Regions from separate parts of the Micromonospora sp. DT231 genome, predicted to be linked through region 3. Evidence: riboswitches for the same ligand, from Rfam matches in the RefSeq annotation. Region 3 holds a riboswitch; each other region holds the start of a gene.
The links. Region 3 has a riboswitch for cyclic di-AMP ahead of ACPXBU_RS31140 (coiled-coil domain-containing protein). Riboswitches for the same ligand answer to the same signal wherever they lie in the genome.
Positions count from the first base shown of each region.

Region 1 (3,927 bases), on a different contig from region 3:
CGCAGTGCTCGCCATCGTGTGACCGCCTCTCCGGACGTCCGTCCTGCCCTCGGGAGTCTCGCCCGCCGTGCGCTCGGTGCGCCACCCAGGGGTCGGACCCGACGTCAACGTATGAAATCTAAATCACGCATACCTTGACGCGTCTTGGGGTGCGTGTGACCGTGGAGCCCGGGCCAGCGCCGCCGCCGGCCCGGCTGAAAAGCCCTCTGACCAGGTCAGACGCGTGAAGACGAGGTGCGGGGATGAGTCGTCCTGGAACTCCCGGCGGGCAGCCGGGTCCGCAGCGGACCGCCGACCGGGCGTCCGCGCCCAGTGAGCCGGCCCGGGCGTACGCCGAGCTGACCGCCGGAAACCGGCGCTTCGTCAGCGGCGCCCCACGCCACCCCAACCAGGACGCCGGGCACCGGGCCGCCGTGGCCGACGGACAGCACCCGTTCGCGGTGATCGTCGGCTGCTCCGACTCCCGTCTGGCCGCCGAGATCATCTTTGACCGGGGGCTCGGTGACCTGTTCGTGGTCCGCACGGCCGGGCACACCGCCGGTCCGGAGGTGCTCGGCAGCGTGGAGTACGCGGTGACGGTCCTCGGCACCCCGCTCGTGGTGGTGCTCGGCCACGACTCGTGCGGGGCGGTGCAGGCGGCGCGGGAGTCCTCCGCGACGGGCACCCAACCTCCCGGGCACCTGGGCGCGGTGGTCGATGCCGTGCTGCCCAGTCTGCGCAGGGCCGAGGCCGAGGGTGTGCACGACATCGACGGCATCGTCGACATCCACATCGCGCAGACCGTCGAGACGCTGCTCCGGCAGTCGCCCGTGCTGGCCGACGAGGTGGCGCAGGGGCGGTGCGCGGTGGTGGGCGTGTCGTACCGCCTCGCCGCCGGAGTCGTACGCCCGGTGGCGGCCGTCCCGGCCGGCTTCGCGTCGCTCGACGTGCCGACCGGGTCGGCCGACCCGGCCACGGCCGCCTAGGGGCTGACACGTCGAGGGCCGCCCCGCGTGGTGCGGAGCGGCCCTCGACGAAGGATCCGGTGGGTCAGAGCAGCGACATGTGCACGTGGTCGGTGTGGTTCGACGGCCCGCTGTACGACTTCCAGCCGCTCGCCGGGAACCAGATCTGCCGGTTCCAGATCACGTAGTAGATGCCGAGCCGGTCGGCGTTACGGATGAGGAAGGCGGCGACGTTGTTGCCGTACATCCGGGTGTCGTTGTTGTGCCACGGGGCGAAGCCGCTCTTCTGCAGCGACCAGTCGCAGGCGCGGCCCTTCGGGTGCTCCCACGGCCCGCCGGAGCGGTAGCAGCCGACGAACCGGTTGAAGCCGGCCGCCTTGACCTCCTTGTACGCGTGCAGCGTGCGTGGCGTGATGCAGCCGGACGTGGTCGGGTCGTTCTCGCTGCAGGACTGTGCCTTCCAGTCACCGTCGGCGGTGCGGCCCGGCCCGATCTTGGCGACCTTCGAGGTGGCGTCCACCAGGCCGCCGGTGAAGCCCTTGCCGCCGACCAGGGAGAGCGCCTTGTCGGCCTCGGTCTTCCGCTTGGCCATCACGGCGGTCTGCTTCTGTTGCTCGCGGACCTCGGTGTCGAGGAGCAGCTTGGCCTGCTCGGCGCGGGACTTCACCGCGTTGACCTCGGCGAGCTTGTTCTCGTTCACCATGTTGATCTCGTCGAGCATCGCGGCACGTTGGACGAACGTGTCCGGAGCGTCGCTTTCGAGCAGCATCGCCAGCGCGCCGATCCGACCGGTCCGGTACGACTGGGCGGCGATCTCCCCGACCTGTGGCGCCAGCGCGTCCAGGTCGGCCTTGGCCCGGTCCACCTCAAGCGCCAACTCGAGCTGCCGCTTCTTGGACTTGTCCAGTCTGGACTTGGCGGCGGAGTAGTCGCGGTTGGCCTGCTCGATGACGTCGTTGAGCAGCTGGGGCTCGCCGTCCTCCTCGTGCCCGGACGGCGTGGGGGTCGTCGGGGCGGCGTGGGCCGGGAGGGGCCCGGCGAGCACGGTCAGTGCGGCGATCACGGCCACCACGGGTGTCATCCAGCGGCGTAGGGGTGCCGTCACAATGTTCCCTTCCGTCGACCGCCGACCGGGTTAGCTGACGGGTTCGGGGCGGAAGTGGCCCCTACCGCTGACGCGGATTCACCCCACACACCTGGGTCCCCGGCTCGCCGGTTGGCGATTGGGCGGTGGCACCGCAGGCGCCGCTTCGCGCCTTCATCGGTAACCGGCAGCGAGGTTACCCGAGAGTCGACTGGGTGAGCTACGCCTGGATGCCGACCAAAAGTGTCATTTCGCCATAGCGGTGGGTAACCAGTGACGCGGTTCTCAGGTGGGGGACCCGATCTGGTCACGCTGAGGAGTGTCACCATGCCGTATCCGTGCTCCTGTTCGACTCCGGCCACCCGTCGGTGGCGGTGGATGGGCGCCGGGTCCGCGTCTGGTCCGGCTCGTCGGGTTGCCGCGATCGCGGCGCGTTGAGGGCGGCCAGCGCCTCCGCCCGGTCGTCCGCCCGGGGGCGCGACCGGGTGGCATCGACGGGCGGCGTGGTGTCGGCGCGCCCGGCCGCGGTCACGATCGCGGCCAGTCCGGTGGTCAGCGGCACGGCGGCGATCAGCCCGAGTGTCGCGACCGCGCTGCGGACGATCTCCTGCGCGAGGAACTCGCTGGTGAGGAGCTGCCCGATCGGCCGCGCGTCGGCGGTGAGCAGGAGCAGCAGGGGCAGCGACGCGCCCGCGTACGCCAGCACGATCGTGTTGACGGTGGAGGCGATGTGCGCCCGGCCGACACGTGTCGCCGCACGGTAGAGCTGCCTGCGGGTCAGCCCGGGATTGGCGTTCGCCAGCTCGGTGACGGTGGCCGCCTGGGTGACCGTCACGTCGTCGAGCACCCCGAGCGACCCGATGATGATCCCGGCGAGCAGCAGGCCGTGCAGGTCCACGTCACCCTGGAACATCGACAGAGTCGTCGCGTCCTCGCTGCCGAAGCCGGTGAGGTGCGTTGCCCCGGTGGCGATGGTGGCGAGCGCGCCGGTCAGCACCAGGCTGCCCAGGGTGCCGAGCACCGCGACCGAGGTCTGCGCGGTGACGCCGTGGGTCAGATAGAGCACCACGAACATGATCAGGGCGGCGCCGACCACCGCCACCAGGAGAGGTGACCGGCCGGCGCCGATGCCCGGCAGCACGAAGGTGAGCAGGATGGCGAAGCTGGCCGCCAACCCGGCGAGCGCGGCCAGCCCCCGCCACCGGCCGAACGCGACGATCGCGGCGGCGAAGACCACCGCCAACCACACAAGTGGGGTGCCGCGCTGGTGCTCGGCGATGTTCCAGTTACTGAGCGTGGGATCGGTCGGGTCGGTCAACTCGACAAGGACGACCTCGTCGCCGACGTCGACCCGTGGCGCGCCCGGGCCGTCGGGCACCGGTGTGCTCACCTGTTGGCCGGCGGCCGGTCCGTCGTCCACCCGGACGTCGACGGTGCCGCACGGCCCGTTGCCGACCCTGGGTGTGCCCTCCGGGCTCGACGGCAGCGGCGGGCACGGTTCGGTCACCACCCTTGTCACCGTGCCGGCGTAGCGCGGCACGTCCGCTCCGCCGTCGGTCCGCGGTGCTCCTCCGCGCGGCCAGAGCAGCGCCGCGGCGACCACTGTGGCGACGAAGAGGGGCACCACGGTCATGACGAGGATCCGTCGCACCCGGGGTGGGGCGGACGGAGCGGGGCGGGCGTGGTCGGAACCCAAGTCGAGACTCCCAACGATCCGGTGCGGGATACGTGCCGGCGGGCCGCGCGGTTCAGTGTCGTCACCGAAAGGCGGCGCGGGGCGCGGCGGATCGCGAACCGACGACCACGCGATCACGGACGGTCAGTGCCCGGCCCTGGTTGCCCGGAAGTCGGCCCCTCGCCGCGGTGCCGGCACCCGCGCTGTATCTGCCGCGCTGCGTC
Region 1 is NZ_JBNCNO010000021.1:48,789-52,715, forward strand. It holds gene ACPXBU_RS33675 (helix-turn-helix transcriptional regulator) at 1-15, opposite strand, end outside; gene ACPXBU_RS33680 (carbonic anhydrase) at 243-965, shown strand; gene ACPXBU_RS33685 (coiled-coil domain-containing protein) at 1,030-2,049, opposite strand; cyclic di-AMP (ydaO/yuaA leader) riboswitch at 2,054-2,184, opposite strand; gene ACPXBU_RS33690 (YibE/F family protein) at 2,351-3,724, opposite strand; gene ACPXBU_RS33695 (metal-sensitive transcriptional regulator) at 3,926-3,927, opposite strand, start outside.
Region 1: linked by a shared signal. The riboswitch ahead of ACPXBU_RS33685 (coiled-coil domain-containing protein) and the one ahead of ACPXBU_RS31140 (coiled-coil domain-containing protein) in region 3 are both predicted to bind cyclic di-AMP.

Region 2 (3,927 bases), on a different contig from region 3:
TCACAAGTGGCGCGTCCGCGGCCGGCGCGGAGCGAAGCACCACCGCCGAGGAGCCGCGTGGCGCGCACGGGACGCCGACGGTGACGCAGCCGACGAACGCCGGCTGGTTGGTGGCGAAGTCCGGGTCGATCCGGACCAGACCGGTGGACGGGGTGCCGGTGTCCAGCCGGGGCGCGTGCAGCAGTTCGAAGTAGTGGGTCCAGTCCCAGTACGGGCCGGTGTCCCAGTGCATCCCACGGACGTTCGCGGCGACGGTGCCGGGCACGTTGTCGTGGCCGATGATGTGCTGGCGGTCCAGCGGGACGCCCAGCCGCAGCGCGAGGTGCCGCACCAGCTTCGCCGAGGTCCGGTACATCGCCTCGGTGTACCAGGTGCCCTGCGCCGCGTAGCCCTCGTGCTCCAGCCCCACCGCCTTGGCGTTGACGTACCAGTTGCCGGCGTGCCAGGCGACATCCTTGGTGCGGACGTGCTGGGCGACGTGCCCGTCCACCGAGCGCAGCGTGTAGTGCCAGCTCACGTACGTCGGATCCTGCACGAGCCGCAGGGTGGTGGCCCAGCTCCCCTCGGTGTCGTGGATGACGATGTACTCGATCTTCTGCCGGTCGGGACGGTCGGACAGGTCGTGGTTGCCGTAGTCACCGTCGCCGAACGCCGCGTAGGGCGCCGGGATCCACTCGCAGGAGATGGTGCGGGGGCATTCCAGGCCGTCCGGGCGGTCGAGCCGGCGCAGACCCAGCCGGTCCAGCCAGGAGCGCTGCGGGCGGATCGCGCGGGCCGGCAGCGTGATCCGCTCGCCGACGTCGGTCACCCGCGACGCGCCGGCGCCGATGGTGGTGAAGACCTCGTCGGCGAAGGCCGCCGCGGCGTCCGCGCTGTCCGCGCCGGCGTAGCGGGCCACCGCGCCGTACCAGGTGGCCGGGTCGGTGCCGGCACCGACCGGGGCGCCCAACTCCCGCTGGTACGAGGCCAGGAGTGCGGCCCCGCCCCGGATGTTGACGTCGGCGTCGGTGCGCAGCGCGTCGGGAGTCGCGCCGGTCAGCGCGGCGGCGGCATCCACGGTCTGCGACGCGGCGGCGGGTGGCGCCGGGTCCTGGGCCGTCCGGGGTACGGGTGCCAGCGCGGTACGGGAGTCGTCGCCGCGCGGGTCCTCGGCGCCGGTGTCGTGGTGACCACGCACGGGCAGAGCGGTCACGTGTCGGGCGTCGGTCAGGTGCATGGGGCCGTAGCCGCCGCTGGTGCTGGGTGTGCCGGCGTTGCTGTCCCAGCGGGACTCCAGGTAGGAGACGCCGAGCAGCACGTCGGTCGGTACGCCGTACTCGGCGGCCGCGGCGGCGTACCGCTGCTGGCGGTCGACGGTGGGTGCGGCGGCGTGGGCGGGTGCTCCGACCGCGGTCGCGGCGGCGAGCACGGCGACGGCGAGCAGCGCACGCCGGCCGGGCAGCAGGGTTGGATGGTGCATCGAACCCCCTAGATTTCGCGGGTGTGGATGACGCCACCCTCGCGCCGGCCGGGAGTCCGCGTCAATACCTTTCCATGTGTCGACCTGCCAGGAAATAAATCTTCACGTACGGGTCGGTGATCCTCTCCGATCGGTACGGAGTGTCACGGCCGCACGGGTTGCGGAGCGGTAACAAGCGTCTCTACTCTGGTCATTCGTCGGCCCGATAGCAGCTCCGTCCAGCCCGGGCGGTAACGGACCGACACCGCCGAGTCGTTTCCGAACGAACCGGGGACCCATGTCCCCCGGGGTGAATCCGCAGCCACTGCGGTAGGGCGCCGACTTCCCGCCCGAACCCGTCAGCTAACCCGGTAGGCGGTCAGGAAGAAGGAGTACGGAACCCCGGTGGCACTCCATGCCCCGCGGCCGTCGTCCGAGCGGTCGGCAACAGCCGGCCCGATGTCGATTGCGCCGCGCCCACGCTGGTCCCGCTTCACCACCGCGCTCGCCGCACTGGCCGGCGTCGCCGTCGTCCTGACCGGCAGCGCTACGGCGGCCCACGCCGACCCGTCCGTCGCCGAGATCGAGCGCCAGATCGACGCCGACTGGAACAAACTCGAACCGATCATCGAACAGCACAACGCCACCCGGACCGACCTCGCCGCCAAGCGCAAGCAGGCCCAGGCGCTGGCCGCCCGGATCGCCCCGCTGGAGCGCCAGGTCGACGCCGCGATGGACAAGGTCAGTGCCCTGGCCGTGCGCGCGTACAAGGGTGAGAACGTGCTGACCGTCAACGCGGTGCTGGGCAGCCGGTCACCCAGTGAGGTGGTCGGTCAGCTCGAACTGCTCGACCGCTTCGCGCACAACCAGCAGCAGGACGTCCGCGAGGTGGCCGACCTGCGCGACGAGTTGGCCGGGCAGAAGGCGCCGCTCGACGAGATGGTGGCCCAGCTGACCCGTACCGAGGCCCAGCTGGCGGCGAAGAAGAAGCAGATCAACGAGGAGATCGACAAGCTGCAGAAGCTGCGCCTCAAGGTGTACGGCAGCGGTGGCGGCGGTCCGTTGCGCCCCGCGCCCTGCCCCGGCAGCTATCCCGGTGGCGCCGCCGGCACCGCGGTCAAGTTCGCCTGCGCGCAGATCGGCAAGCCCTACGTCTGGGGTGCCGAGGGTCCGAACTCGTACGACTGCTCCGGACTCATGCTCGCCGCCTGGGCGAAGGCCGGGGTGTCACTGCCGCACAACGCCGCAGCCCAGAGCCGCGTCACCAAGAACGTCAGCAAGGCCGACCTGCGACCTGGCGACCTGGTCTTCTACTACAGCGACATCCACCACGTCGGGATGTACGTCGGTGGCGGCTGGGTGGTGCACGCCTCGCAGGCCGGCGAACCGGTCAAGATGAAGAGGGCCGACGACGGTCAGGTCCACAGCTACGGCCGTCCAGGCTGATCGATCGTGCTGATCGAAGGGCCCGTCGCGATTCGTCGCGGCGGGCCCTCGTCGTCAGCGGTTCAGCGGGTGGGCCAGGTGCGCCAGTGCTGCCAGGCGCGGCTCGGCGTCGGCCCCCGCTGCCCCTGGTATCGCGAGCCGTAGACCGCCGAGCCGTACGGGTGCTCGGCTGGCGAGGAGAGCCGGAAGATGCAGAGCTGCCCGATCTTCATGCCCGGCCAGAGGGTGATGGGCAGGTTCGCCACGTTCGAGAGTTCGAGCGTGACGTGCCCGGAGAAGCCGGGGTCGATGAAGCCGGCGGTGGAGTGCGTGAGCAGCCCGAGCCGCCCCAGTGAACTCTTGCCCTCCAGCCGGCCGGCGAGTTGGTCACCGAGCGAGATGACCTCGAGCGTCGAGGCGAGCACGAACTCCCCGGGGTGCAGCACGAACGGCTCCCCGTCGGGCACCTCGACCGCCGACGTCAGGTCGTCCTGCTGCATCGCCGGGTCGATGTGTGTGTAAAGGTGGTTGTTGAAGACCCGGAACAGCCGGTCCAGCCGCACGTCGATGCTTGAGGGTTGGACCAGGGTGGGCTCGAACGGCTCCAGGCCCAGCGTGCCGGCCTTGATCTCGGAGACCAGGTCGCGGTCGGAGAGCAGCATCGGACCACCATAGCGGCGGCCCGAAAACCCACCGGATTCGGTGCCGGTGACCAGCGCGTCGAGGTCGCTACTCGTACATTTGTTCGATAGAATGCTCGCATGGCTTCCTGGTCCGAATTCGCCGCCGACGAGCCCCGACTCGCCGACGGGATCCGCGTTCTCCTCCAGCAGTACGGGCCGGGCTTCGGCTACCTGGCCACGGTCCGTGCCGACGGCGGGCCCCGGGTCCATCCGGTCTCCCCGGTCATCACCGACGAGGGTCTGTTCTGCTTCATCATCGACTCCCCGAAGCGCCGTGACCTCGAACGCGACGGCCGCTACGCGCTGCACTCGTTCCCCCCGGAGGAGAGCGACGACGAGGCGTACGTGGCGGGGCGTGCCCGCCCGGTGACCGATCCGGTG
Region 2 is NZ_JBNCNO010000002.1:307,760-311,686, forward strand. It holds gene ACPXBU_RS06225 (N-acetylmuramoyl-L-alanine amidase) at 1-1,459, opposite strand, end outside; cyclic di-AMP (ydaO/yuaA leader) riboswitch at 1,695-1,830, shown strand; gene ACPXBU_RS06230 (NlpC/P60 family protein) at 1,898-2,884, shown strand; gene dcd (dCTP deaminase) at 2,947-3,525, opposite strand; gene ACPXBU_RS06240 (pyridoxamine 5'-phosphate oxidase family protein) at 3,625-3,927, shown strand, end outside.
Region 2: linked by a shared signal. The riboswitch ahead of ACPXBU_RS06230 (NlpC/P60 family protein) and the one ahead of ACPXBU_RS31140 (coiled-coil domain-containing protein) in region 3 are both predicted to bind cyclic di-AMP.

Region 3 (3,927 bases):
GCCAGCACCCAGCGGTAGCGCCACAGGCCCCACGGGGTGAGCAGCGCGCTGGCGAGCCCGATCAGCCAGACCACAACGCTCAGCGGCGCGAACAGCACCGTGCCGACCAACGCCGTGACCGGGTAGACCACCGCCGGGTCGGCGCCACGCTGCACGGCGATGCCGAGGGTGAGGAGCACCAGGTCGGCGCCGAGCCAGCCGAGCGAGGTGACCAGGTGCAGGGTGAGGAGCCCCTTGCGGGCGGTGGGAGAAATCCGACGCATACCGCGATGCTGCCCGCCGAGCCGCGCCGGGTCGTCCGACCGCCGACGACATCAGCGGTACGCCCGGCAACGTAGCCCGCCTGCGGCAGGCCGCCCGGCAACCGCCCGCCCGGCGACGTAGCCCGCCTGGCGACAGCCCGCCTGGCGACAGCCCGCCTGGCGACAGCCCGCCCGGCGACAGCCCACCCGGGCGACGACGTCACCCGACGCCACGATCAACACGACATCGCCGACTCCGGGGTAACCCGTGGTCCGGATACCCCGGAGTCGGCGATCGCGCGTGGATCAACCCCGGCTCGGGCCGGGCCACCCGTCGGGTGGGTCAGTAGACCGACAGGTGCACGTGGTTGGTGTGGTCGGTGGAGGGGGTGCCACCCGCGCCGCTGTACGACTTCCACCCGCTGCTGGGCAGCCAGATCTGCCGGTACCAGATCACGTACAGCACGGCGAGCTGGTCGGCGTTGCGGATGAAGTACGCGGCCAGGTTGTTGCCGTACGTCTTGTCGCCGCCGGTGGCGTTGCCGCCGAAGCCGCTCGCCTGCGCGGCGAAGTCGCAGGCCCGGCCCTTGGGGTGTTCACCGGAGCCGCTGGGGCGGTGACAGGAGACGTACCTGGTGAAGCCCGCGGCCTTGGCCTGGTTGAGCGCGTGCAGGGTGCGCGGGGTGATGCAGCCGCTGGCGGGCGTGGGGTCGTTGACGCTGCACGACTCGGATGGCCACGAGCCGTCGGAGTTGCGCGGCGCCGCCTTCGCGTTGGCGCTGGAGGTGCCCCGGTTGGAGCCGGTGTCGGCGGTGGTCTTCGGCTTGGGGGTGTTGGCCACGGTCAGGGCCCGTTCGGCCTGGTCCTTGCGCTTGGCCATCACCGTGACCTGCTTGCGTTGTTCGACGATCTCGCCGTTCAGGGCGGCCCGGGTGCGACTGGCCTGGTCCTTGGTGGCGAGCAGGTCGCGCAGCACCCGGTCCTCGTTGGCGGCCACCGCGTCCAGCGCGGCGGCCCGGTCCATGAAGCCCTCCGGGCTGCTGCTGTTGAGCAGGGCCGACACCACGCCGAGCCGTCCGGTGCGGTACGCCACGCCGGCGATCTGGCCGACCTTGCCGTCGCGCTGGGCAAGCTCGACCTCGATCTCCTTCAGCTGCGTGGCGAGCTGCTGCTGCCGTTTGACGGAGGTGTCCAGAGCGCGTTTCGCGTCCAGGTAGCCCTTGCTGGCGGCCTCGAGTTGGGCGCGTAGCGAGGGGGTGCCGCCCTCCTCGTCGGAGTCGGGTGCGGCGGCGGCCCGCAGGCCGGTCGGGGGAGCGGCCGAGGCGGTGCCGGCCGGGAGCGCGACGCCGAGGGCGATCATCGCGACGATCAGGGCCGCCAGTCGGGCGGCGGGTGGTCGTGCTGGTGCCACTGCGCATGTCCTTCCGTCAGCCGCCGACCGGGTTAGCTGACGGGTTCGGGACGGAAGATCCCTACCGCTGACGCGGATGCACCCCAGGAACGTGGTTCCCCGGTTCGCCCGGTTGGGCGATTAGGCGGCGACCGCCACCGGCGCCTGGAGGGCGCCGCCTGGTGGAGGCCGGGACCGAGCCTACCGGTGCCGGTGGGGCTGCTGCAGCCGATGTGACAGACGGTGCGTGCGTCGTCACGAGAATGCTGTCACCACTCGATCGAGCCGCAGGCGCCGGGGGCGGCGCCGGGCTCGATCTGCAACGTCGCGTGCTCGATCCGGAAGTCGTCGTGCAGGGCGGTACGCGCCGCGGTGAGCACCGTGCCGACCTCGGCGCCGGGTGCCATGGTCAGGTGCGCCGAGGCCACCTCCATGCCCGAGGTGAGCGTCCAGACGTGCAGGTCGTGCACCTCGACCACCCCGGGGACCGCGGCCAACCGGTCGTGCACGGCGGTCACCTGGAGGTGTTCCGGGGCGGCCTGCACAAGGATCCGGACGGCGGCGCGGGCCAGCCGCCAGGTGCGCGGCAGGATGAACGCGCCGATGGCGACCGCGACGAGTGGGTCGGCCCACCACCAGTCGGTGACAGTGATGAGCAGCGCCGCGCCGATCACGCCGAGTGAGCCGAGCAGGTCGCCGAGCACCTCCAGGTAGGCCCCCTGCAGGTTGATGCTCTCCCGGGCTCCGGCGCGGAGCAGGGCGAAGGCGGCGACGTTCGCGAGTAGGCCGAGCACGGCCACCGCGAGCATCGGGCCGGCGATGACCTGGTGCGGGTCGCCGAAGCGGCGGATCGCCTCGATCACCACGTAGATCGCGACGCCGGAGAGCAGGACGGCGTTGGCGAGCGCGGCGAGCACCTCGAGTCGGTAGAGCCCGAAGGTGCGCTGCGGGTCGGTGGTGGCCCGCCGGGTCGCGGTGATCGCGGCGAGCGCCATCCCGATGCCGAGCACGTCGGTGAACATGTGCCCGGCGTCGGAGAGCAGGGCGAGTGAGCCGGTGCGCAGGGCGGCCACCGCCTCGACCACCATCAGGGTGGCGAGCAGCCCGAACGCCGCCCAGAGCCGGCCCCTGTGCTGGTGTGCGGCATTGGCGACCGACCCATGGTGGTGGTCATGACCTGCGCCCACGAGATCCACCTTCCGCCGCCGGTTGGGGCCGGGTCAAATGTATGCTCACATCGCTATGTATGCAAGTGTGGCGTAGGCCGCTGGTCCGCGGGCGATGCCCCGGATCAGCCGGTCGGATCGATCGTGGTGAGTCGTTGCGTGGCCCGGGAGAGCGCCACGTAGAGAGTGCGTACCCCGGCACCCGGATCCGCCCGGATCTCGCTCGGGGCGACAAGCACGACACCGTCGTACTCCATGCCCTTGGCCTCCAGGCTGGTCACCACCTGGAGGCGCGGCGCGCCGAGCGCGTCGAGCCAGCCGGCGACCTCGTCGCGGCGGGGGACCGGCGTGATCACGCCGACCGTGCCCTCCACCTCGGCCAGGAGTCCGGCGGCCGCCTTCACGACGGCGGTCTCCAACCCGGTCGCGGGCACCACCAGCTCGACCGGATCGACCCCGGTGGAGCGTACGGCGGTCGGCAGCGGCAGGTCGGGGTAGAGCCGGCGGATCTCCGCCGCCGCCACCGCGAAGATCTCCGACGAGTTGCGGTAGTTGGTGGTGAGGGTGAAGTCGTGTCGCTTACGCCGGCCCAGCGCCTGGTCCCGGGCCTGGTTCAGCTCCTCCGGATCACCCGTCCACGCGGTCTGCGCGGGGTCACCCACCACCGTCCAGGAGGCCAGGCGGCCTCGCCGTCCGACCATCCGCCACTGCATCGGCGAGACGTCCTGTGCCTCGTCGACCACCACGTGCGCGTACTCCCGGTAGTCCTCCGGCCGCTCCCGGGCCGCCGCCCGAGCCGCCCGCTGCCGGTCGCTGGCGGTGCTCAGCTCGCGGACGCCGCCAGCGAGTTGGAACGGGTCGCGACGGGCCTTGGCCGGCTGCGCCGGCTTGCCGAGCAGGGCGTCCAACTCGTCCAGCAGCGCGATGTCGGCGATCGTCAACCCGTCCGTGTCCAGGCTCCGGTACGCGGCGCTGAGCAGCCGGATCTCCGCGCCGGAGAGGATCCCGCCGGCGTACCGCCGCAGCCGGTCCGGCCGGGCCAGCCAACCGAGCACGTGCCGCGGGTGCAGCCGGGGCCACCACGCCTTGAGGAACTCGCGAAACTCCGACCGCTCGGCGATCTCCGCCT
Region 3 is NZ_JBNCNO010000017.1:80,761-84,687, forward strand. It holds gene ACPXBU_RS31135 (hypothetical protein) at 1-263, opposite strand, end outside; gene ACPXBU_RS31140 (coiled-coil domain-containing protein) at 586-1,653, opposite strand; cyclic di-AMP (ydaO/yuaA leader) riboswitch at 1,659-1,790, opposite strand; gene ACPXBU_RS31145 (cation diffusion facilitator family transporter) at 1,902-2,819, opposite strand; gene ACPXBU_RS31150 (HelD family protein) at 2,924-3,927, opposite strand, start outside.